Regions from separate parts of the Faecalibacterium tardum genome, predicted to be linked through region 2. Evidence: riboswitches for the same ligand, from Rfam matches in the RefSeq annotation. Region 2 holds a riboswitch; each other region holds the start of a gene.

Region 1 (6,801 bases), on a different contig from region 2:
CCGCACAGGTGGACGCAGACAAGGTGGAGGAGGTCATCGCCCTCATCAAGGCCTACCAGCCCGACCTTGTGATGAATATCGCCCTGCCTTATCAGGATCTGACCATCATGGACGCCTGCCTTGCCTGCGGCGTCAACTACATGGATACCGCCAACTACGAGCCCGAGAACACCGACGACCCGGAGTGGCGCGCCATCTATGAAAAGCGCTGCAAGGAGGCCGGCTTCTCTGCCTACTTTGATTACAGCTGGCAGTGGGCTTACGCCAAAAAGTTCGAGGAAGCTGGTCTGACCGCCCTGCTGGGCAGCGGCTTTGACCCGGGTGTGACCCAGGCATACTGCGCCTACGCCAAAAAGCATGAGTTCGATACCATCGACACCATCGACATTCTGGACTGCAACGGCGGCGACCACGGCTATGCTTTTGCCACCAACTTCAACCCCGAGATCAACCTGCGCGAGGTGTCTGCCCCGGGCAGCTACTGGGAGAACGGCCACTGGGTAGAAATTCCCGCTATGAGCATCAAGCGGGAGTACAACTTCGATCAGGTGGGCGACAAGGATATGTACCTGCTGCACCACGAGGAGATCGAGTCTCTGGCAAAGAACATCCCGGAGGCAAAGCGCATCCGCTTCTTCATGACCTTTGGCCAGAGCTATCTGGACCACATGCGCTGTCTGGAGGACGTGGGCATGCTGTCCACCACCCCTGTCAATTTCAACGGACAGGAAATCGTGCCCATCCAGTTCCTCAAAGCTCTGCTGCCGGACCCCGCCAGCCTTGGCCCCCGTACCAAGGGCAAGACCAACATCGGCTGCATCTTTACCGGCAAAAAGGACGGCAAGGACAAGACCTACTACATCTACAACGTCTGCGACCATCAGGAGTGCTACAAGGAAGTGGGCTCTCAGGCCATCAGCTACACCACCGGCGTGCCGGCTATGTGCGGTGCCCTGATGCTGCTCACCGGCAAGTGGACCACCAAGGGCGTGCACACTGTCGAGGAGTTTGATCCCGATCCGTATCTGGATGCACTGGACAAGTACGGCCTGCCCCGCTCCGAGAGCCACAACCCGGCTCTGGTGGACTGATGCGGGTGCGCGACAGCCGCCCGCCCTTTGCGGGGCTGGCAAACCTGTCCGAGGAGCAGCTGCACCGCCTGCCCACGCCCTGCTACCTGCTGGACGAAGCCCAGCTGCGCCGCAACGGCGAAATTCTGCTGGGGGTGCAGCAGCGCACCGGCTGCCGTATTCTGCTGGCGCAGAAAGCTTTTTCCAACTTTAACGTCTACCCGGTGCTGGCACCCTATCTGGCCGGTACCGAGGCCAGCGGCCTGTACGAGAGCCATTTGGGCAGGGAAGAGCTGCCGGAGAAGGAAAACCATGTGTTCTGCGCCGCCTACCGGGCAGATGAGTTTGAGGAATTGCTGCAATACGCCGACCACATCGTGTTCAACTCGCCCAGCCAGCTGGCAAAATTCGGCCCGGCGGCAAAGGCGGCGGGCAAAAGCATCGGTCTGCGCATCAATCCGGAGCGCTCCACGCAGGAGGGGCACGAAATTTACGACCCCTGCGCCCCCGGCAGCCGTCTGGGCACTACCCGCGCCCAATGGGATGCCGCAGTAGCCGCGCACCCGGAGCTGCCCGCTCTGCTGGACGGTCTGCACTTCCACACCCTCTGCGAGCAGGACGCGGACGCGCTGGCGGTGACGCTGGCAGCGGTGGAGGAAAAGTTTGCCGACCTGCTGCCCAAGATGCAATGGCTCAATTTCGGCGGGGGACACCACATCACCCGCCCGGGCTACGCCCTTGCTACGCTGGAAAGCTGCATCCTATCGGTGCGGCAGAAGTACGGCGTACAGGTGTATCTGGAGCCCGGCGAGGCTTGGGCGCTGAACGCGGGCTATCTGGTTACCACCGTGCTGGACACCCTGTGCAACGGGGATACCCGTCTTGCCATTCTGGATATGTCCGCAGCCTGCCACACCCCGGACGTCATCGAGATGCCCTACCGCCCGCCGCTGCTGGATGCCGGTGAGGCAGGGGAGAAGGCACACACTGTCCGGCTGGGCGGCCCCACCTGCCTTGCGGGGGATATCATCGGGGATTACAGCTTTGATGCACCTCTTGCTGAGGGGGATAAGCTCATCTTCGGCGATATGGCCATCTACACCACCTGCAAGAACAACACCTTCAACGGCATGCCCCTGCCGCCCATCTGGCTGCTGGGCGCAGACGGCAATTGCCGGGAGCTGGTGCACTTCGGTTATCAGGACTTCAAAATGCGCTTGGGCGCACAGTAAAATAAAAAGCGTTTGTCACGGCCTGCGGGCTGCGACAAACGCTTTTTTCATGAAAGGGGTCGTTAAGGTGAACGGCAGATAAAACAAAAAGCACCACACATCTCTGTGTGGTGCTTTGGTTCTGGTAGAGATTACCGGGCTGTTGTAATCACGGTGACCCTCTTGCAGTCCATGCACGGCGCTCTCCCGGTTGAGCAAAACCCTCACTCGGTTGGCCTTAACAAAAAAGCACCACACGTTTCTGTGCAGTGCTTTTCTTTCTGGTGGAGATTACCGGGATCGAACCGGTGACCTCTTGCATGCCATGCAAGCGCTCTCCCAGCTGAGCTAAACCCCCAGATGTCTTGTCTTGTGCCTGACGACGTGTGTAATTATACCAGCCACAGGGGCGCTTGTCAACAGTTTTTTGAAAATTTTTTGCAGCAAAAAATCCCCGCAGGGCGTGTGCCCGGCGGGGATCGGAAAGCAGGGGAGAGCTCTTTTTGAGAAAACTACACCTTAGCGTGCCTGACGGTCGAAGATCTGCGGGGCCACACGGCACAACAGCACAGCGGCCACCATGGTGAGCAGGGTCTCGGGCAGCATATAACTGCCGTTGTAGGTCAGGCTGTAAGTCCATGCGGCCAGACCATCATTCAGGTTGCCCCAGACCAGCACGCCGGACAAAAAGCTGCACATAAAGCGCAGGAAACCGGCGGCAAAGGTGCCCACGGCCACGCCTACGGTGCGGTTCTTGAAGGGGCGGGCGAACAGCTCGGCCAGACCCAGTGCCATAAAGGCCAGCACATAGTCCAGCAGCACCTCACCGAGGAAGTAGAGGAAGGTGGAAGCGGGAGGAGGGTAGAAGCCCATGATCATTTGCAGGCAGGCGTTCACGAAACCGGTGAACAGGCCCCACTTTGCGCCGTGGCGGAAGGACACCAGCACAAAGGGCAGCATGCTCAGCAGGGTAATGCTGCCGCCGTTGGGCATGGTGAAGAACTTGATGTTGGAAAGCACCGTGCCAATGGCGATCATCAGGGCGCATTCCACCAGAATACGGGTCTTGGAATAGGTTTTGGACATGATGAAAAAAATTCCTCTCTCATAGTAGTACACAAAAACAAAATGCGCCTGCTGGCAGCAGACGCATGGAGGTTTGTTGAACGTACCGGACAGTTCCGCAAACTCCCTACGCCGGCATTGCCCGGATCAGGTAAAGGGTACTCCGCATTATGCGGATCTCAGCCTTACGGCACCCCTGTTTTTATGTCCGCCCACAGTATACGCGCCGGGGGACAAAAAGTCAAGCCCGCAGACATATTCCGCCCCGGCAGCGCGTATGTTATACCATTGCAAAGCTGGAACGCAGGGAGGCGGGATATGAAAGCCGATCCAGAACAGCGCGCCGTGCAGCTGGGGGAGTACATTGCTGCCCACAACGCCACGGTGCGGGCAGCGGCGGCTGCGTTCGGGTGCAGCAAGTCCACCGTGCACAAGGATGTTGCCGTGCGGCTGCGCAGCATCAGCCCTGCGCTGTACGGGCAGGTGCGTGCCGTGCTGGCGCGCAACAAGGCCGAGCGCCACCTGCGAGGCGGTGCTGCCACCCGGCGCAGATACAGCCGCCGCTAAAGCCAAAAAAGACCACTGCCCTGCGCAGCGGTCTTTTTTGACTGGGACGATTTTGAATGGCCGCCGCGCTGCTTTGGCCATATTCAGAGGAAAGCATGATTATAATTCGTGGTTCAAAAACACCTGCGGGTGCTTTTGAACCGCTTTTTCATAGGGGCGCAGAGAAAAGCGGCTGCTTTCATCCCCCGGTGTGAAACTGCTGCAGCGCGCCCTTTTCCAGTCGGCTTACCTGTGCCTGACTGATGCCGATCTCCTGCGCTACCTCCATCTGCGTTTTGCCGCGCAGATACCGCAGCTCCATGATGCGCTTTTCCCGGGGGGAAAGCGCGGCTACCGTATCGCGGAACTGCAACCCGCTGATCCAGCTCTCCTCGCTGTCCGGGTCGCGCACCTGATCGATCACATACATGGCATCGCCGCCGTCGGTGTACACCGGCTCATCAAGGCTGAGCGGTTCTACCACCGACTCCAGCGCGGCGGTCACCTCGCGCCGGGCAAGCCCCGCTGCTGCGGCGATCTCGTCCATGGTGGGCTCGCGCCCTAGCTGCTTTTCCAGCGTTTCCCGCGCCTGCATGGCACGGTAGGCGGTGTCCCGCAGGGTACGGCTTACCCGCAGGGCGTTGTTGTCCCGCAGAAAACGCCGGATCTCCCCGATGATCATGGGCACGCCGTAGGTGGAGAACCGCACCGGCTGCGCGGGGTCAAAATTGTCGATGGCCTTGATCAGCCCGATGCACCCCACCTGAAACAGGTCGTCCAGATTCTCGCCCCGCTGGGCAAACCGCTGCACCACGCTGAGCACCAGCCGCAAATTGCCCTCCACCATCCGCGCCCGGGCAGCCTTGTCCCCGGCGTGGGCAAGGGTGAGCAGCTGCCGCTTTTCCGCCTCGGTCAGCACCGGCAGCTGCCCTGTGTTCACGCCGCATAGCTCCACCTTGTTGTACATCCAAACGCCCCCGGTCTTTTAGCTTTACCGGAAGTATGGCTCTGTGCGCCGGGCGCTATGCGTGGAAAAAATTGAGCGCCCCTCCGCAAAAGAGGGGCGCTTTGTAGACAAAGCTGTAATTTTATGGTATGCTGTGACTGGCGGCGCAAGCCGTCCATCAGGCGCTGTGCCCACAAACGCAGGCGGCTACCTTCTCTGTTGGCAAACTGACGCTCGTTTCCATTGCGGAACGACCCAGAACGACCCGGGAGGAGGTTCAATCAGATTGAGCAGCACTTCCCGGAGTTTTAACGAAGGGGGGTGAGCAGGACATGACGATCTCCGAAATCATCGCAGCGTTGTCGCTTGCCGTCAACGTTGTCCGCGCAGTGTTCGACATTGCATGGAAGATTACCATGGAACGCAAGAATGCAAAAAAAGATTGACCGCCAACGCTTCCCCAAGCAACGGTCAATCTTGACTCGCCAATGAGAAGCTAGCCGTTTGCAGGGCCAGCGCCTCTTGTGTTTTCATTATACACGTTCCAATGTAGAATGTCAAGCGCTACGCCCGCTGTTACTCGCTCTCCAGCCGGGCTTTCAGGGTATGGATGATGCGCTTTTCCAGCCGGGAAATATAACTCTGGCTGATGCCAAGGGCATCGGCGGCTTCCTTCTGGGTGCGCTCCACGCCGTCGGTAAGGCCGAAACGCAGTTCCATGATCTGCCGCTCCCGTGCCGAGAGCGCCGCCACGGCGCTGCGCAGTACCGCGCGCTCGGCGTCCTGCTCCAGCTGCTGGCTTACCGCGTTGGCGTCGCTGCCAAGGATGTCCGAGAGCAGCAGCTCGTTGCCGTCGCCGTCCACGTTCAAAGGCTCGTCGATGCTGGTCTCCTGCCGGCGGTTGGAGCTTTTGCGCAGGTACATCAAGATCTCGTTGCCGATGCAGCGGCTGGCGTAGGTGGCAAGCTTGATGCTGCGGGCAGGGGTGAAGGTGTTTACCGCCTTGATCAGCCCAATGGTACCGATGCTTACCAAGTCCTCGGCGGGCACGCCGCTGTTCTCGTACTTTTTTGCCAGATACACCACCAGCCGCAGGTTGTGGGTGATCAGCTCCTCGCGGGCGGCTGCGTCCCCGGCAGCCATGCGGTCAAGCAGGGCTTTTTCCTGCTCGGGGCTCAGGGGCGGGGGCAGGCTTGGCCCGCCTGCCAGATAATGCACCGCGCCGCAGTAGCGCAAATGCCCCCACAGCCACCGCCAGACTTGCCGTAAAAACTGCAACATGGAAATCCCTCCTGTGCATCAAATATTATATGTATTATAGGGGGCTTACACCCCCGCCTCCTCCGCTACGTCATCCCCCAACAGCAGCGTCCACGCGCCAGTGGGGGCATCCGGCGCGCAAAAGGCCGCCAGCAGGCCGGGCACACGGTGCTGCCCGCAGCATAGCACAGCGGGTACGGCCGGCAGCAGGCAGTGGCCGGTAACGGCGGCGCAGGGCACAAACTGCACCCCCAGCCCCGGGGGCGGGGCAGCACCGGCGGCAAACCAGCTGTCTAAGGTTTCCCGCAGCGGCGCGGGCAGCCGACTGCGCACCGGCGGGTACTGCACCAGCACCACCCGCCGCCCGGCAAGGGGGTCTTGCAGGGTAAAGCCGGTGTCATGGTAGGCCTGCACGGGCACAGCTGCTCCCGCAAGGTGAAGCACGGCGGCAAAGCAGCCCCGCTGCGGGCGGCCAAACACCGCCAGCAGCCCGCGCAGCAGTGCATACACCCCGGCGCAGCACAGCAAAAGCCGCCCCGGGCGCACCGGCAGCAGCACGCTCAGGTTATTGGCCTGTACCCCGGGCAGCACCACCGCGCCGCACAGCAGGCCGTTCAGCGCCGCGTACCACCCGCACAGCCGGGCAAAGCTGCGCGCGCCGGGCACGCCGTAGCACACCGCCACCACCCCGCAGCAGCTGGCT
Region 2 (6,801 bases):
ACCGGCACATCCACGGCGTTGCAGATGTCCAGCAGGGTCTGCCGGGGCATCTCGCTTACGTCCGTCTTGGTGTGGGTGGCAAATACCGCGCCTACGCCAAGGTAGTCTGCGCCGTGCGCCACAGCGTCCAGCGCTTCCTGTACCGTGTGGGCAGATACGCCGATCATCACGCCCTCGCCCACGCGCTGGCGCACCTGTGCAGCGGCCATGTCGTCCTGACCCACATGGATGCCCTCGGCGTGGCACTGCAAGGCCACCTCCACGTTATCGTTGATGAACAGCGGCACACCGTATTGCTGGCACAGGGCGTGGATCTGGATGGCTTCCTGTAAAAAATCGGCGTCGCCCAGCTGCTTTTCCCGCAGCTGTACACAGGTGGCACCGCCCTTCAGGGCACTTTCCACCTGCTGATACAAGGTCTGCTCGCCCACCCATGCGCGGTCGGTCACCGCGTACAGGAGCATGGTGTGTTTATCGCACTTCATAGTTTGCGCCTTTCTCCAGCTGATCGGGAGTCATGTTGTAAATGGCATCAATGATGTAATTGCGGTAGGTGGCGTTGCCGTCCTGCGGGGTGAGCCGCTGGTGGGCAATCTCGCCCGCAAGACCCATGGCGCACACCGCCGCAGCGGCGGCCTCCAGCGGCTGGCCGGGGTTAGCGGTGACAAAGGCCGCCGTCAGGGCAGAGAGTTGACAGCCCGTGCCGGTGATGCTGCTCATCATGGCGTTGCCGTTGCGGATGCAGTAGGCCTTTTGTGCATCGGCCACGATGTCAATAGCGCCGGTAATGGCGATTACCGCGCCGGTGCGGGCGGCAAAAGCCTTGGCAAAGGCCACGGCGCTGTCCAGATTTTCCTCAGTCACCTTGTCGGCTACGTCTGCATCCACGCCCTTGGTGGTGCCCGCGCCGGAGGCAAGGGTCTTGATCTCCGAGATGTTGCCACGGATCACCGTGAACTGCACCTCCCGCAGCAGGCGGAAGGCGGTGTCCGTGCGCAGATGGGAGGCGCCGGCACCCACCGGGTCCAGTACCACCGGATGCCCCAGCTGATTGGCCTTTTTGCCCGCCAGCAGCATACTGGTGACGGTGCGGCTGTTCAGCGTGCCGATGTTGATGTTCAGCCCGCCGCAGATGGCGGTGATCTCCTCCACCTCGGCGGCATCATCGGCCATGATGGGGGAGGCACCGCAGGCCAGCACCATGTTGGCGCAGTCGTTCACGGTGACGTAGTTGGTGATGTTGTGGATGAGAGGGCTGCGGCTGCGCAGGTTCTCAAAGGCGGTTTTGAGCATTCCCGGCACCTCCGCTCAGGAAAGGCTGTTCTGCATGGAGCGCAGAGCGCCGGAGCGCTGCAGGCTGAACACCACTGCACCGGCGATCACCGCACCCACGGCGGTGGAGATGAGGAAGGGCACGATGTAGGCGTAGAAAGCGATGTCCGCAGCGCTCTTGCCCATCAGGAAGATGGCCACGGGCCATGCGCACAGGCCGCCCAGAATGCTGGTGCCGAACACCTCACCCACCACGGTGGCAATCAGGTTTTTGGTCTTGTGGTATGCAAGGCCACACAGCAGCGCACCGAACATACTGCCCGGGAAAGCCATCAGGCTGCCCAGACCCAGCAGATTGCGCAGCAGGGAAGCCACAAAGGCCACGCCTACACCCCACCAGGGCCCCAGCAGAACGGCGCACAGCACATTGACCATGTGCTGCACCGGGGCGCACTTGCTGCCGAACATGGGAAAGCTGAACACGCTGCCCACCACGCACAGGGCACAGAACATACCGGCAAGGGCAAGCTTTTTGACAGAGAGATTCTTCATGATAAATTGGCTCCTTTTCAATCATCTGCGGCAGCGCAGGATGAATACCGGCGCTCCCGCAACAAAACAGCCCGTGCCCGCCACAAGGCGGGAACAGGTACGGAAGGTGCGGTCGAAACTTACTGGTTTCCTCTCACGCCGGAACACGGCTTCCCATCGCTGCATTCATCCAAGGCTCAGGGCGCTCCCCCTCAGCCGGCTGCGGAACCTCCGCAGAGGCACAAAAAAACAGGAGGGGCCCGGCGCGGCTCCTCCTGCAAAAAATCATAAAGGGTATGACTTCCTACGGCGGCATTATCCGCATCAGGTAAAAGGGTCGAAGCTTGCTATACTTCCTCTCAGCCCGCTGCACGAGCTCCCCTGTGTTTGATTGTGACTGTTATTTTACACCTCTTTCCCCAAAAATGCAAGAGGGAAGGGGGACGATTTGGAATGGCCTCCGCTTGCGCTCTGGCCATCTTCAGCGGAAAGATTATTTTTATTTCGCGTTTGTCGCGGCCTGCGGGAACTTGTCGGGGCAAAGCCCCTCCATCTGCTCACGCAGACCGCTCCGCCGCTTGAAAGCCCCACTGGGGCTTTCATTGCTACGCAACCGCGGCCTACTCCAAACGCATTTTCACAAGTGGGGTCGCAGAGCAACGCGGAGCGCATTTTCAATCGTTAAACTGTTTCATTATAAACCAAAGCCGCCGTGCAGAGGTCTGCGCGGCGGCTTTGGTCACAGAAAGGAGAATAATATGAAAAAGCAGAGAAAGTCGGGTTAACCCATGGTCACCTGCACCGTTACCTCAGTACCAGCGGCAGCCAGCGGCAGTACATTGCCGGAGATGGTCTTGCCGTCCACAGTAACGGCCTTGATGCCGTGCTGCACCCCGGCGGTGTTGTCCACCGTAATGTGGTACACCGCACCGCGGTAGCGGCGGGTCACGGTGAAGCCGGACAGGGTGTGGGGGATGCAGGGGTCTACCCGCAGGCCGTCCAAGGTGGGCTGGATGCCCAGAATGTACTGGCTGATGTTGAAGAAGGTCCATGCCGCCGTGCCGGTCAGCCAGCTGTTTTTGGCCTCGCCGAAGGTGGGAGCGTCCTTACCGGCTACCATCTGGCTGTAAACGTAGGGCTCGGTACGGTGGATTTCGGAGATGTCCTCAATATAGGCGGGGCAGGTCTTGCGGTACACCGCAAAAGCACGGTCGCCGTGGCCGAGCGTTGCCTCGGCGCAGCTGATCCACGGGTTGTTGTGGCAGAAGATACCGGCGTTCTCCTTGTATCCCGGAGGATAGCTGGAGATCTCGCCCAAATTCAGCTGGTAGCTGGTGTAGGCGGGCTGCAGCAGCACCACACCGTATTTGGTGTCCAGACGCTCTTCCACACTGGCAAGTGCCTGTGCGGCTTGTCCGCTCTCCTTGCCGATGCCAGCCATGACGCACATGCCCTGCGGCTCAATAAAGATCTGACCCTCGGTGCACTCCTTGCTGCCGACGGGCTTGCCGAAAGCATCGTAGGCACGGCGGAACCATGCGCCGTCCCAACCGGCGGTCAGGGTGGCCTGCTCCACGGCATCAATGTGCTTGCGGGCGGCAGCGGCCTCCTCGGTCAGATTCAGATGGTCGCACAGTTGGGCGTATTCGTGGCCGTACTTGACGAACATACCGGCAATGAATACGCTTTCGGCTACGGGACCTTCGCTGGGGCCGGTGATCTGGAAGCTCTCGCCCGGGTGCTCGGAGAAGCAGTTCAGGTTCAGGCAGTCGTTCCAGTCGGCGCGGCCGATGAGCGGCAGGCCGTGGGGGCCCAGATGGGTGCAGGTAAAGTTGAAGCTGCGGCGCAGGTGCTCCATCAGCGGCTGCGCCTTGGTGGCGTCGTTATCAAAGGGTACCTGCTCCTCCAGAATAGACCAGTCGCCGGTCTCCCGCAGGTAGGCGGCGGTACCGGCAATGAGCCACAGCGGGTCGTCGTTGAAGCCGGTGCCGATATCCCGGTTGCCTTTTTTGGTCAGGGGCTGGTACTGGTGGTAGGCGCTGCCGTCCTCAAACTGGGTGGCGGCGATATCCAGAATGCGCTCCCGGGCACGGGAGGGGATGATATGCACAAAGCCCAGCAGGTCCTGACAGCTGTCCCGGAAGCCCATGCCGCGTCCGGTACCGCTTTCGTAGTAGCTGGCGGAGCGGCTCATGTTAAAGGTGACCATGCACTGGTACTGGTGCCAGATGTTGACCATGCGGTTCAGCTTTTCCTCACCGGATTCCAGATGGTAGGTGGACAGCAGCTCTTCCCAGTGGGTGCGCAAGGCGGCGCGGGCTGCATCGATCTGTGCATCGGTGGCGTAGCGCTCCATCATGGCGTGGGCGCGGGTCTTGTTGATGACGCCCGGCGCAATGAACTTTTCCTGCTGCGGGTTCTCGATATAACCCAGACCGAACAGGATGCTGCGGCTCTCGCCGGGGGCGAGGGTCAGGTGGATGTGCAGTGCGCCCACCGGTGCCCAGCCGTGGGCAATGCTGCCGGAGCAGTGTCCGGCGCGGACGGCCTGCGGATCTGCCGGGCCGCCATATACGCCGCAAAAGGCATCCCGGGTGGTGTCAAAGCTGTCCACCGGGCAGTTTGCCCAGAACACGGCGTAGTGGTTGCGGCGCTCGCGGTACTCGGTCTTGTGGTAGATGACGCTGCCCTCTACCTCCACCTCGCCGGTGGAGTAGTTGCGCTGGAAGTTGGAGCTGTCATCCACAGCGTCCCACAGGCAGAACTCCACATAGCTGAAAAGGTCCAGCTCCTTAACGGTGGTGCCGCCGTTGCACACGGTCACGCGGTCCAGCTCACAGGCATCCCCCTTGGGGACGAACAGCTCCTGCCGGGCGGTCACACCGTCCTTTTTGCCCTCCAGAATGGTGTAGCCCAGACCATGGCGGCAGCTGTAACTGTCCAGCGGGGTCTTGGTGGGCTGCCAGCCCGGGTTCCAAACGGTGTCGCCGTCCTTGATATAGATCCGGTGGCCGTCCATGTCCAGCGGGGAGTTGTTGTAGCGGTAGCGGGTCAGGCGGCGCATCCGGGCGTCCCGGTAAAAGCTGTAACCGCCCGCCGTGTTGGAGACCAGACTGAAGAAGTCCTCGCTGCCAAGGTAGTTGATCCAGGGCAGGGGTGTCTGCGGGGTGGTGATGACATATTCTTTATTCTGGTCATCAAAATATCCGAACTTCATAATGCTTCCTCCTTAAAACTGCGCCTTGTCAGGTGGGCAGTGTGTCGATTGCGAAAACGATTAAGGCGCTGCGAAAGAAGCAATCTCATCACGCTAAGCATACCCTATCCCACCCAAAAATGCAAGAGCTTTTTGCAAAAATCTCAACGGAAATTTAAAAATAATCTGCGCAGCCCCGGCGGTTTTCGGCGGCATTCTGCGCTGCGCAAACCGGCGAAACGCGGAACGAAAGACCCGAAACCCATTTTAAAAGTAATATATACATACAGCCTCTGACACCGAAAACCATAACGAAACTGCAACGAAAATTTTTCCGTTTTAATCGAAATGTAACGAAAGTGAATCGAGATGCACAATTTTTACAGGCCAAATTGAAACGAAATGCCAAAAGTGATGCAGCTGAGCTAAAACTTTTGCGTTTTCACTTGATTTTTGGTACAGAATGCGCTATATTGAGATTGCGAAAACGATTAAGGAACTCGCGAGAAACATTCCGCAGCTCCTTTCCTTGGAAGGAGGCCATAAGATGCCGTCCCTGAAGGATCTGGCAAAAGAGTGCGGCGTATCCGTCGCAACTGTCAGTAAGGCGCTGAACGGCCAGCCAGACATCGCACCGGCCACGCGGGAGCGCATCTGTGCAGCAGCCCGCCGCATGGGGTACCTGCCCAACGCAGCGGCCCGGGCGCTGAAAACCAACCGTACTTACAATCTTGGCGTTCTGTTTGTAGATGAAAAGCAGAGCGGCCTGACCCACGAGTACTTCTCCGCAGTGCTGGACAGCTTCAAGGTAGAAGCGGAAAAGCGCGGCTATGATATCACCTTTATCAACCACAACATCAGCGGCAAGTCCATGAGCTATCTGGAACATTGCCACTACCGGGGTGTGGACGGCGTGGTGATCGCCTGTGTGAACTTTTATGATCCACAGGTGGTGGAGCTGGTCAACGGCGATGTGCCGGTGGTGACCATCGACCATGTGTTCAACAACCGGATGGCGATCCTTTCAGACAACGTGGTGGGCACAAAGGCTCTGGTACAGCAGGCATGGGCCTGCGGACACCGGCGTATCGCCTTCATCCACGGCGAAAAGACCGCCGTTACCGAGAATCGCTTGGCAGGCTTCTATCAAGCCTGCGAGGAACTGGGGTTGAAGGTGCCGGAGGAGTACGTCCGCTGCGGTGTGTACCACGATGTGGATCGCTGCGCAGAGGAGACCCGGGCGCTGCTGGCACTGCCGCAGCGGCCCACCTGCATCATCTTCCCGGATGACTTTTCCGCACTGGGCGGCTACAACGCCCTGACCGAAGCGGGCTTGAGCATCCCGGAGGACATCTCGGTGATGGGATACGATGGCATCTATCTCTCCCGGGTGGTCAAACCCCCGCTGGTGACCTACCAGCAGAACACCAAATCCCTTGGCAGGCTGGCAGCGGATAAGCTGATCGAGCTGATCGAGCATCCGCGTGTGACCCTGCCGGAGCAGATCCGGGTGTCCGGCAAACTGCTGGACGGCGGCTCCGTCCGCATCCTTTAACAAAGGCCCACAACTCCCGGCGCGGAGTTTTTGAGAATGAATTTTTTAATTGGAAAACCATGAAGGAGGTTTACCCTTATGAAAAAGATCTCTCGTCGTAATTTCCTGCTCGCTTCCGGTGTCGTGACTGTTGGTGCTGCTCTGGCAGCCTGCGGCGGCAGCTCCAGCAGCACTGCTGCTTCCTCTGCGGCTCCCGCATCCTCCGCTGCTGCTTCTGCTCCGGCTGCTGCCGAGGGCAAGGTGCTGA
Region 3 (6,801 bases), on a different contig from region 2:
CATGCCCTTGGTGCGCAGCCAGTGGATATCCTGCTCATTGAAGTGATAGTCCAGCAAAAAACGGGTCAGCTTGCGCTGGCCTGCGCTGATGGAATAGCCCTGATTGTCCGGGTTCTTGCGGAAGAACATATCAAACACCAGCGTGGTATCCTTAAAACCATGCAGGAACAGGCAGTTCGCCATGGTGAATTCGTAAAAGTCCACCACCATCGCGGGGTTATCGTAGTCCTCGTCAGGGATATAAGGCTCGACCTTGATCTCGTTCATGAACGTTTTCCTCTCTATTTATGCCCGGCGCGGGGGTCTTCCCCACTGCGCCGCCTGCCGCTTGCCCGGCAGGGGGATTCTCTGCCCTGTCAAGACAGAGCGTTTCTACCATGATAGCACGATTTCCCTGCCTGTGCAAGTATTTTTGTGCAAAAAGAAACCGCTGCACAAACGCTGTGCAGCGGTCTCTGTGTTCAAAGGAATCGTTTGCTCAGAACAGGCTTAGCCGTTCATGATGCTGGGGGTGGCGTTCTTCAGCACAACGTCGTGGCTGCCGCCCTCCACGATGGAGGTGGAGGAAACAACGGTCAGCTTGGCCTTCTGCTGCAGCTCGGGGATGGACAGAGCGCCGCAGTTGCACATGGTGCTCTTCACCTTGTACAGGGTGGTCTGCACGCCGTCCGCCAGAGGACCGGCGTAAGGCACATAGCTGTCCACGCCCTCCTCAAAGCTCAGCTTGGTGGAGCCGCCCAGATCGTAGCGCTGCCAGTTGCGGGCACGGTTGGAGCCTTCGCCCCAGTACTCCTTCATATACTGGCCGTTGATGCGCACCTTGTTCGTGGGGCTCTCGTCAAAGCGGGCAAAGTAACGGCCCAGCATGACAAAGTCTGCGCCCATAGCCAGAGCGAGGGTGATGTGGTAGTCGTGGACGATACCGCCGTCGGAGCAGATGGGCACATAGATGCCGGTCTCCTTGTAGTATTCGTCACGAGCCTTGGCAACCTCGATGACAGCGGTAGCCTGACCGCGGCCGATGCCCTTGGTCTCACGGGTGATGCAGATGGAGCCGCCGCCGATGCCGATCTTCACGAAGTCTGCACCAGCCTCAGCGAGGAAGCGGAAGCCCTCAGCATCCACCACGTTGCCGGCACCCACCTTGACGGTGTCGCCGTAGTGCTCGCGGATCCAGCCGATGGTGCGGCTCTGCCACTCGGAGTAGCCCTCGGAGGAGTCGATGCACAGCACATCCACACCGGCCTCTACCAGTGCGGGCACGCGCTGGGCGTAGTCGCGGGTGTTGATGCCGGCGCCTACAACGTAGCTCTTGTTCTTATCCAGCAGCTCGTTGACGTTTGCCTTGTGGGAATCGTAGTCCTTGCGGAATACCATATACACCAGATTGCCTTCGGCATCCACCAGCGGCAGGGTGTTGATCTTGTTGTCCCAGATGATGTTGTTGCAGTCGTGCAGAGAGGTGTTGGCCGGAGCGGTGACCAGCTTTTCAACGGGGGTCATAAAAGTGGTAACGCAGGCATCGTCCGGGGTGTGGTTGATGCGGTAATCGCGGGAAGCCACGATGCCCAGCAGCTTGCCGCCCGGAGTGCCGTCGGCAGTGATGGCGATGGTGGAGTGGCCGGTGCGTGCCTTCAGCTCCAGCACATCATGCAGGGTGGCGGTGGGAGCCAGATTGGAATCGGACACCACATAACCGGCCTTGAAGCTCTTGACGCGGCGCACCATGGCGGCCTCGTTCTCGATGCTCTGAGAGCCATAGATAAAGGAAACGCCGCCCTGACGAGCCAGTGCAATGGCCAGCTTATCGCCGGAGACCGACTGCATGATGGCGCTGATCATGGGGATATTCATCTGCAGCGGGCACTCCTCCTGCCCCTTGCGGTACTTGACCAGCGGGGTCTTCAGGCTGACCGCCGTGGGCACATTCTCCGCAGAGGAATAGCCGGGGACCAGCAGGTACTCGCCAAAGGTGCGGGAGGGTTCTTCGTAGAAATAAGCCATAATCAAACTCCTTTTCTCTTAACGCATCCGATACAAATCAGCATCAAAATCATTCATGTTTGCTGCCTATAAATTGATTGTATATACTTTACCACAAAGCCCGCAAGAATACAAACCCCTGCCGCGCCAAACTTTATAATTGTCCTTTGCGGAAAAACAGACAAATTGCCAAGCGTTTTCGGGCATTGGTCATACTTTGATTTTTGAAGTATCACTTTTGCGGGCAAAGCAGGGCTTGCAGAATGCAAAAAAGCTCGTCCAGAATACCGGACGAGCCCTTTTGCACACGAAGCGGGACACTGCCTGTGCGGCGCATGGATCATAGCTGTGAAGGAGAACAGCCGGAGGAGGAGGATCCGCGCCCAGTATCCCAAAAACAAGAAGAAAAAGATTTCACACACAGCCTTGGGGCTTTGCCCTTGCTGTAACCATATTGTAACTCTTTTGAAACCATTTTGCAATAGGGTTTTGTAATTTTTTTGTAATTTATTTTGTTAACTTTTTATGTCCTGCCCCGCCGGGCTGCTGCAAACATCATTTTCCTTTTTGTACCCGATATGGTATACTGGTTATGAATATGCTGCCACAGGCAGAAAAAAGGAGTTTAGGATACGGTATGAAAACAAAATTGGGTATTGTGGGCTGCGGTTTTCTGGGCAACATCGTGGCTGACGCGTGGAAGAAGGGTCTGCTGCCGGACTACGAGCTGGTGGGCGTGACCAGCCGCACCCGCGCCTCGGCCGAAAAGACCGCCGCCAATGTCGGCTGCACCGTCTGTGAGGATGTGGACGCACTGCTGGCACTTGAGCCGGAGTATATCGTGGAGGCTGCTTCGGTGGAGTCGGTGCGTGCTATGGCCATCCCGGTGCTGAAGCGGGGCGTCAATCTGGTCATTCTATCCATCGGTGCCTTTGCGGATCTGGATTTCTACGCACAGGTCAAGGCAGCTGCCGTGGAGGGCGGTTCCAAGGTGCATCTGGCCAGCGGTGCCATTGGCGGCTTTGACGTGTTGCAGACTGTCACCCTGATGGCACAGGCGCAGGGCCTGCCGGAGACTGCCGGCATCGAGACCCATACCGGTGCAAAGGGCTTCCGCAACACCCCGGTGTGGGCAGAGCACCTGCTGACCGACACCGAAAAGACCACCGTGTTCACCGGCAACGCAAAGCAGGCTATTGCTACCTTCCCCCGCCGGGTGAACGTGGCGGTGGCTACCTCTCTGGCTACTACCGGCCCCGAGATCACCGGCGTGACCATGCACTCTGTGCCCGGCTGGGTGGGCGACGACCACTGCATCACCGCCGAGATCGAGGGCGTGAAGGCCGTGGTGGATATCTGCTCTTCCACCAGCGCCATTGCGGGCTGGAGCGCCGTCTCTCTGCTGCGCAATCTGTCCTCGCCCGTCTGCTTCTACTAATATAAGGAGGAGTCCGTCATGTTTGAAAAGCTTGTTGCCATTGAGCCTGTCAGTCTGATCCCCTCTGCCGAGGAAGAGCTGCACCGCTACGCCAAAGAGGTGGTGCTGTACCGTGACGTACCCGCCAGCGACGCCGAGATGGTGCGCCGCATCGGAGACGCCGATGCCGTACTGCTGAGCTACACCTCCCGCATGGGCAAGGAAGTCATTGCGCAGTGCCCCAACATCCGCTATATCGGCATGTGCTGCAGCCTGTACTCTGAGGAGAGCGCCAACGTGGATATCGCCTACGCACGCACCCGGGGCATCAAGGTGCTGGGCATCCGGGACTACGGCGACCGCGGCGTTGTGGAGTATGTTCTGCACGAGCTGACCGGCCTGCTGCACGGCTTTGGAATGCCCATGCTGCGGGACGAGCCGGTAGAGATCACCGGTCTGAAGGTGGGCATTGTGGGTCTGGGCGTTTCCGGCCGGATGATCGCCGATGCGCTGCAATTTATGGGCGCAGAGATCAGCTACTTTGCCCGCAGCGCAAAGCCGGACGCCGAGGCTGCCGGTATGACCTTCAAGCCCCTGCCCCAGTTGCTGGCGGACAGCGAGGTGGTGTTCACCTGCCTGAACAAGAACGTGCTGCTGCTGGGCGAAAACGAGTTTGCCCAGCTAGGCGCAGGCAAGGTGCTATTCAACACCTCCATCGGCCCCGGCTTTGACTCCGCTGCACTGGAAAAGTGGCTTGACCTGCCCGGCACCCGCTTCTTCTGCGACACCCGCGCCGCCGCAGGCCCCGTTGCCGAGGACTTTTTTGCCCGGGAAAACGTACGCTGCGCCAATGTGTCCGCAGGCCGCACCAAGCAGGCCTTTGTGCTGCTGAGCAAAAAGGTGCTGGACAACATCCGCACCGCACTGGGCGAGTAAGCGGTGCATTTTGCGCAGCCTGTTTTTCTTGCATCTTTTCCCCGATTGTGGTATGCTTTCTACTATAAAAAGGGAGCCCGTGCAAGCGGGCTGAGAGTGGGCTGTACTGTCCTGACCTGTGACCTGATTTGGATCATGCCAACGTAGGGAGATAGCGCTTTTATCTGCGGATATGTCTTTGCGGGCATATCCGCATTTTTTCTGCAAAGGAGCATTTCATCCATGAAAACTGCATTGACCATTGCCGGCAGTGATTCCAGCGGCGGCGCCGGAATTCAGGCCGATATCAAGACCATGACCGCCAACGGCGTGTTTGCCATGAGCGCCATTACCGCCCTGACGGCACAGAACACCACTGGTGTGACCGCCATTTTTGACACCACACCGCAGTTTCTGGCACAGCAGCTCGACGCCGTGTTCACCGATATCTACCCGGACGCGGTGAAGATCGGCATGGTATCCTCTGCCCCGCTCATCGACACCATTGCCGAGCGGCTGCATTTCTACGGCGCAAAGCATATCGTGGTGGACCCCGTGATGGTGGCCACCTCCGGCGCAAAGCTGCTGCAGGACGATGCTGTGCAGGCGCTGACCGAAAAGCTGCTGCCGCTGGCCGAGGTGCTTACCCCCAACATCCCGGAGGCTGAGATCCTGTCCGGCATGACTATTGCCAACGCCGCCGACATGGAGGCTGCTGCCCGCACCATCAGCGAGCGCTACGGCTGCGCCGTACTGTGCAAAGGCGGTCACCAGATCAACGATGCCGACGACCTGCTGTGGCGCGGCGGCACCGGCAAGTGGTTCAAGGGCAAGCGCATTGCAAACCCCAACACCCACGGCACCGGCTGCACCCTGTCCAGCGCCATTGCCTCCAATCTGGCTAAAGGCTACGACCTTGATACTGCTGTGGAGCGCGCCAAGGCCTACATTTCCGGCTGTCTGTCTGCCATGCTGGATCTGGGGCACGGCTCCGGGCCCATGGACCACACCTTCAACCTGAAGGGAGATTTTGTCCGTGACTGACCTGCCCTTTGTTTCGGCGCTGGTGCAGGCAGACCTGCCTGTGTGGGAGCAGTGCTTACAGACCGAGTTTCTGCAAAAGATGGAAAACGGTACCCTGAGCGAGGACTGCTTTAAAAGCTACCTCGTAGAGGACAGCCTGTATCTGCGGGAGTACGCCAAAATTTTTGCATGGGGCATGACCAAGGCCACCACCATGGCTGCCATGCGCACCTACTATTCCCTGCTGTCCTTTGTGCAGGAGAACGAGGACCTGACCCGGCTGCGATATCTGGAAGAGTACGGTCTGCGGGAAGCCGATATCCAGTCCCTGCCCCTGCGGCCGGAGAACCGCGCTTATCTGGACTGCATGATCGATGCCGCCCGCAACGGTGAGGGCGAGGCCGAGTGCCTGATGGCCTGCTTGCCCTGTATGCTGAGCTACGGCTGGCTGTTCCAGAAGCTTTTGCAGCGCTCCCCCGCCGTAAAGGACACCTACTACGGCGCACTGGTGCTGGACTACGCCGGCCCCGGCTACGATGCCGCCTGCCGCGCATGGGCAGAACGCGCTGAAGCAGCCTGCACCGGCCTTTCGCCGGAGCGCGCCGCTCGCTGCCGCGCGATCTTCCACGCCTGCTCGGAGCACGAGCTGCACTTCTGGGAGATGTGCGCCACACCCCGGACGGATATTTAAGAATAAATATAGAGAACCCGGAAGGTCCGCAGACCTTCCGGGTTCTCTTCTTATAAAATCTTTATCGCAGCACCGAGAGTTCCTCAATGCCGTAGCGCCGCATCAGGGCGATGGCCGCCGGGGTGATCTCCTCGCCGCTGACCGCCACAGGGATGGCGGGCGGGCAGGACACCGTAGGCATAGCACACACCCGTCCCAGTGCCTTGTGCACCGGGATGCGCACCTGTGCGCCCAGCACCGCCTGCCGGATGGTGCAGCACTGCACCGCCTGCTGCTGCAAAGCGGCAAACTCCCCTGCCCGATTCTCGGGGCAGGGCAGTCCGGCGGGCACGGCAGCTAAAAGCTGCTCCAGCGCGGTTTGCAGGCGTTCAAAGTCCTGCGGCGGGTTTTCCGGGGTGAACATCAGCACCACATAACGGGGGTCGGCATACTCGCACTCCAGCTGTGCGCGGCGCAGGGCTTCTGCCAGCGCTGTGCCAGTGCAGCCAAGGGCGGCGGCGTCCAGTGTAAGCTTCATCGGCTCCTGCTGTGCCCCGGCAACTGCCAGCGGCACCGGGCACTGCCGCGCCGCTGCGGCCTTATTCAGGCTGCGGCGCAGACTTTCCAGCGTGGCGCAGCACTGTGCCAGCCGCTGGGGGTATTCCCCTGCCAGCACCGCGTTGCACACGTCCAGCGATTGCAAAATGAGGTAAGAAGGACTGGTAGAGCCAAACAGTGCCAGCGCACCCCGCACGGCGGCTTCGTCCTGCACAGGGGCATCGTGCGCCAGATG

What was found. A riboswitch is a leader RNA that binds a small molecule or an ion and turns the genes downstream of it on or off. The one in region 2 is predicted to bind thiamine pyrophosphate.
Region 1: another riboswitch for thiamine pyrophosphate. It lies ahead of thiT (energy-coupled thiamine transporter ThiT); the one in region 2 lies ahead of thiW (energy coupling factor transporter S component ThiW).
Region 3: another riboswitch for thiamine pyrophosphate. It lies ahead of thiD (bifunctional hydroxymethylpyrimidine kinase/phosphomethylpyrimidine kinase); the one in region 2 lies ahead of thiW (energy coupling factor transporter S component ThiW).

What each region holds. Positions count from the first base shown of each region.
Region 1 covers NZ_JBBMEO010000004.1:130,771-137,571, reverse strand. The annotation lists gene WMO44_RS05265 (saccharopine dehydrogenase family protein) at 1-1,091, shown strand, start outside; gene WMO44_RS05260 (carboxynorspermidine decarboxylase) at 1,091-2,302, shown strand; tRNA gene WMO44_RS05255 (tRNA-Ala) at 2,564-2,639, opposite strand; gene thiT (energy-coupled thiamine transporter ThiT) at 2,801-3,367, opposite strand; TPP riboswitch at 3,454-3,554, opposite strand; gene WMO44_RS05245 (sporulation transcriptional regulator SpoIIID) at 3,665-3,913, shown strand; gene sigG (RNA polymerase sporulation sigma factor SigG) at 4,092-4,859, opposite strand; gene sigK (RNA polymerase sporulation sigma factor SigK) at 5,415-6,119, opposite strand; gene WMO44_RS05230 (sigma-E processing peptidase SpoIIGA) at 6,165-6,801, opposite strand, start outside.
Region 2 covers NZ_JBBMEO010000018.1:8,948-15,748, forward strand. The annotation lists gene thiE (thiamine phosphate synthase) at 1-485, opposite strand, end outside; gene thiM (hydroxyethylthiazole kinase) at 472-1,293, opposite strand; gene thiW (energy coupling factor transporter S component ThiW) at 1,309-1,824, opposite strand; TPP riboswitch at 2,088-2,196, opposite strand; gene WMO44_RS10330 (glycoside hydrolase family 94 protein) at 2,585-5,020, opposite strand; gene WMO44_RS10335 (LacI family DNA-binding transcriptional regulator) at 5,547-6,554, shown strand; gene WMO44_RS10340 (twin-arginine translocation signal domain-containing protein) at 6,633-6,801, shown strand, end outside.
Region 3 covers NZ_JBBMEO010000001.1:349,636-356,436, reverse strand. The annotation lists gene WMO44_RS01885 (nicotinate phosphoribosyltransferase) at 1-267, opposite strand, end outside; gene WMO44_RS01880 (IMP dehydrogenase) at 490-2,004, opposite strand; gene WMO44_RS01875 (aspartate dehydrogenase domain-containing protein) at 2,621-3,421, shown strand; gene WMO44_RS01870 (NAD(P)-dependent oxidoreductase) at 3,440-4,336, shown strand; TPP riboswitch at 4,396-4,503, shown strand; gene thiD (bifunctional hydroxymethylpyrimidine kinase/phosphomethylpyrimidine kinase) at 4,559-5,359, shown strand; gene WMO44_RS01860 (thiaminase II/PqqC family protein) at 5,352-6,029, shown strand; gene WMO44_RS01855 (aminotransferase class I/II-fold pyridoxal phosphate-dependent enzyme) at 6,091-6,801, opposite strand, start outside.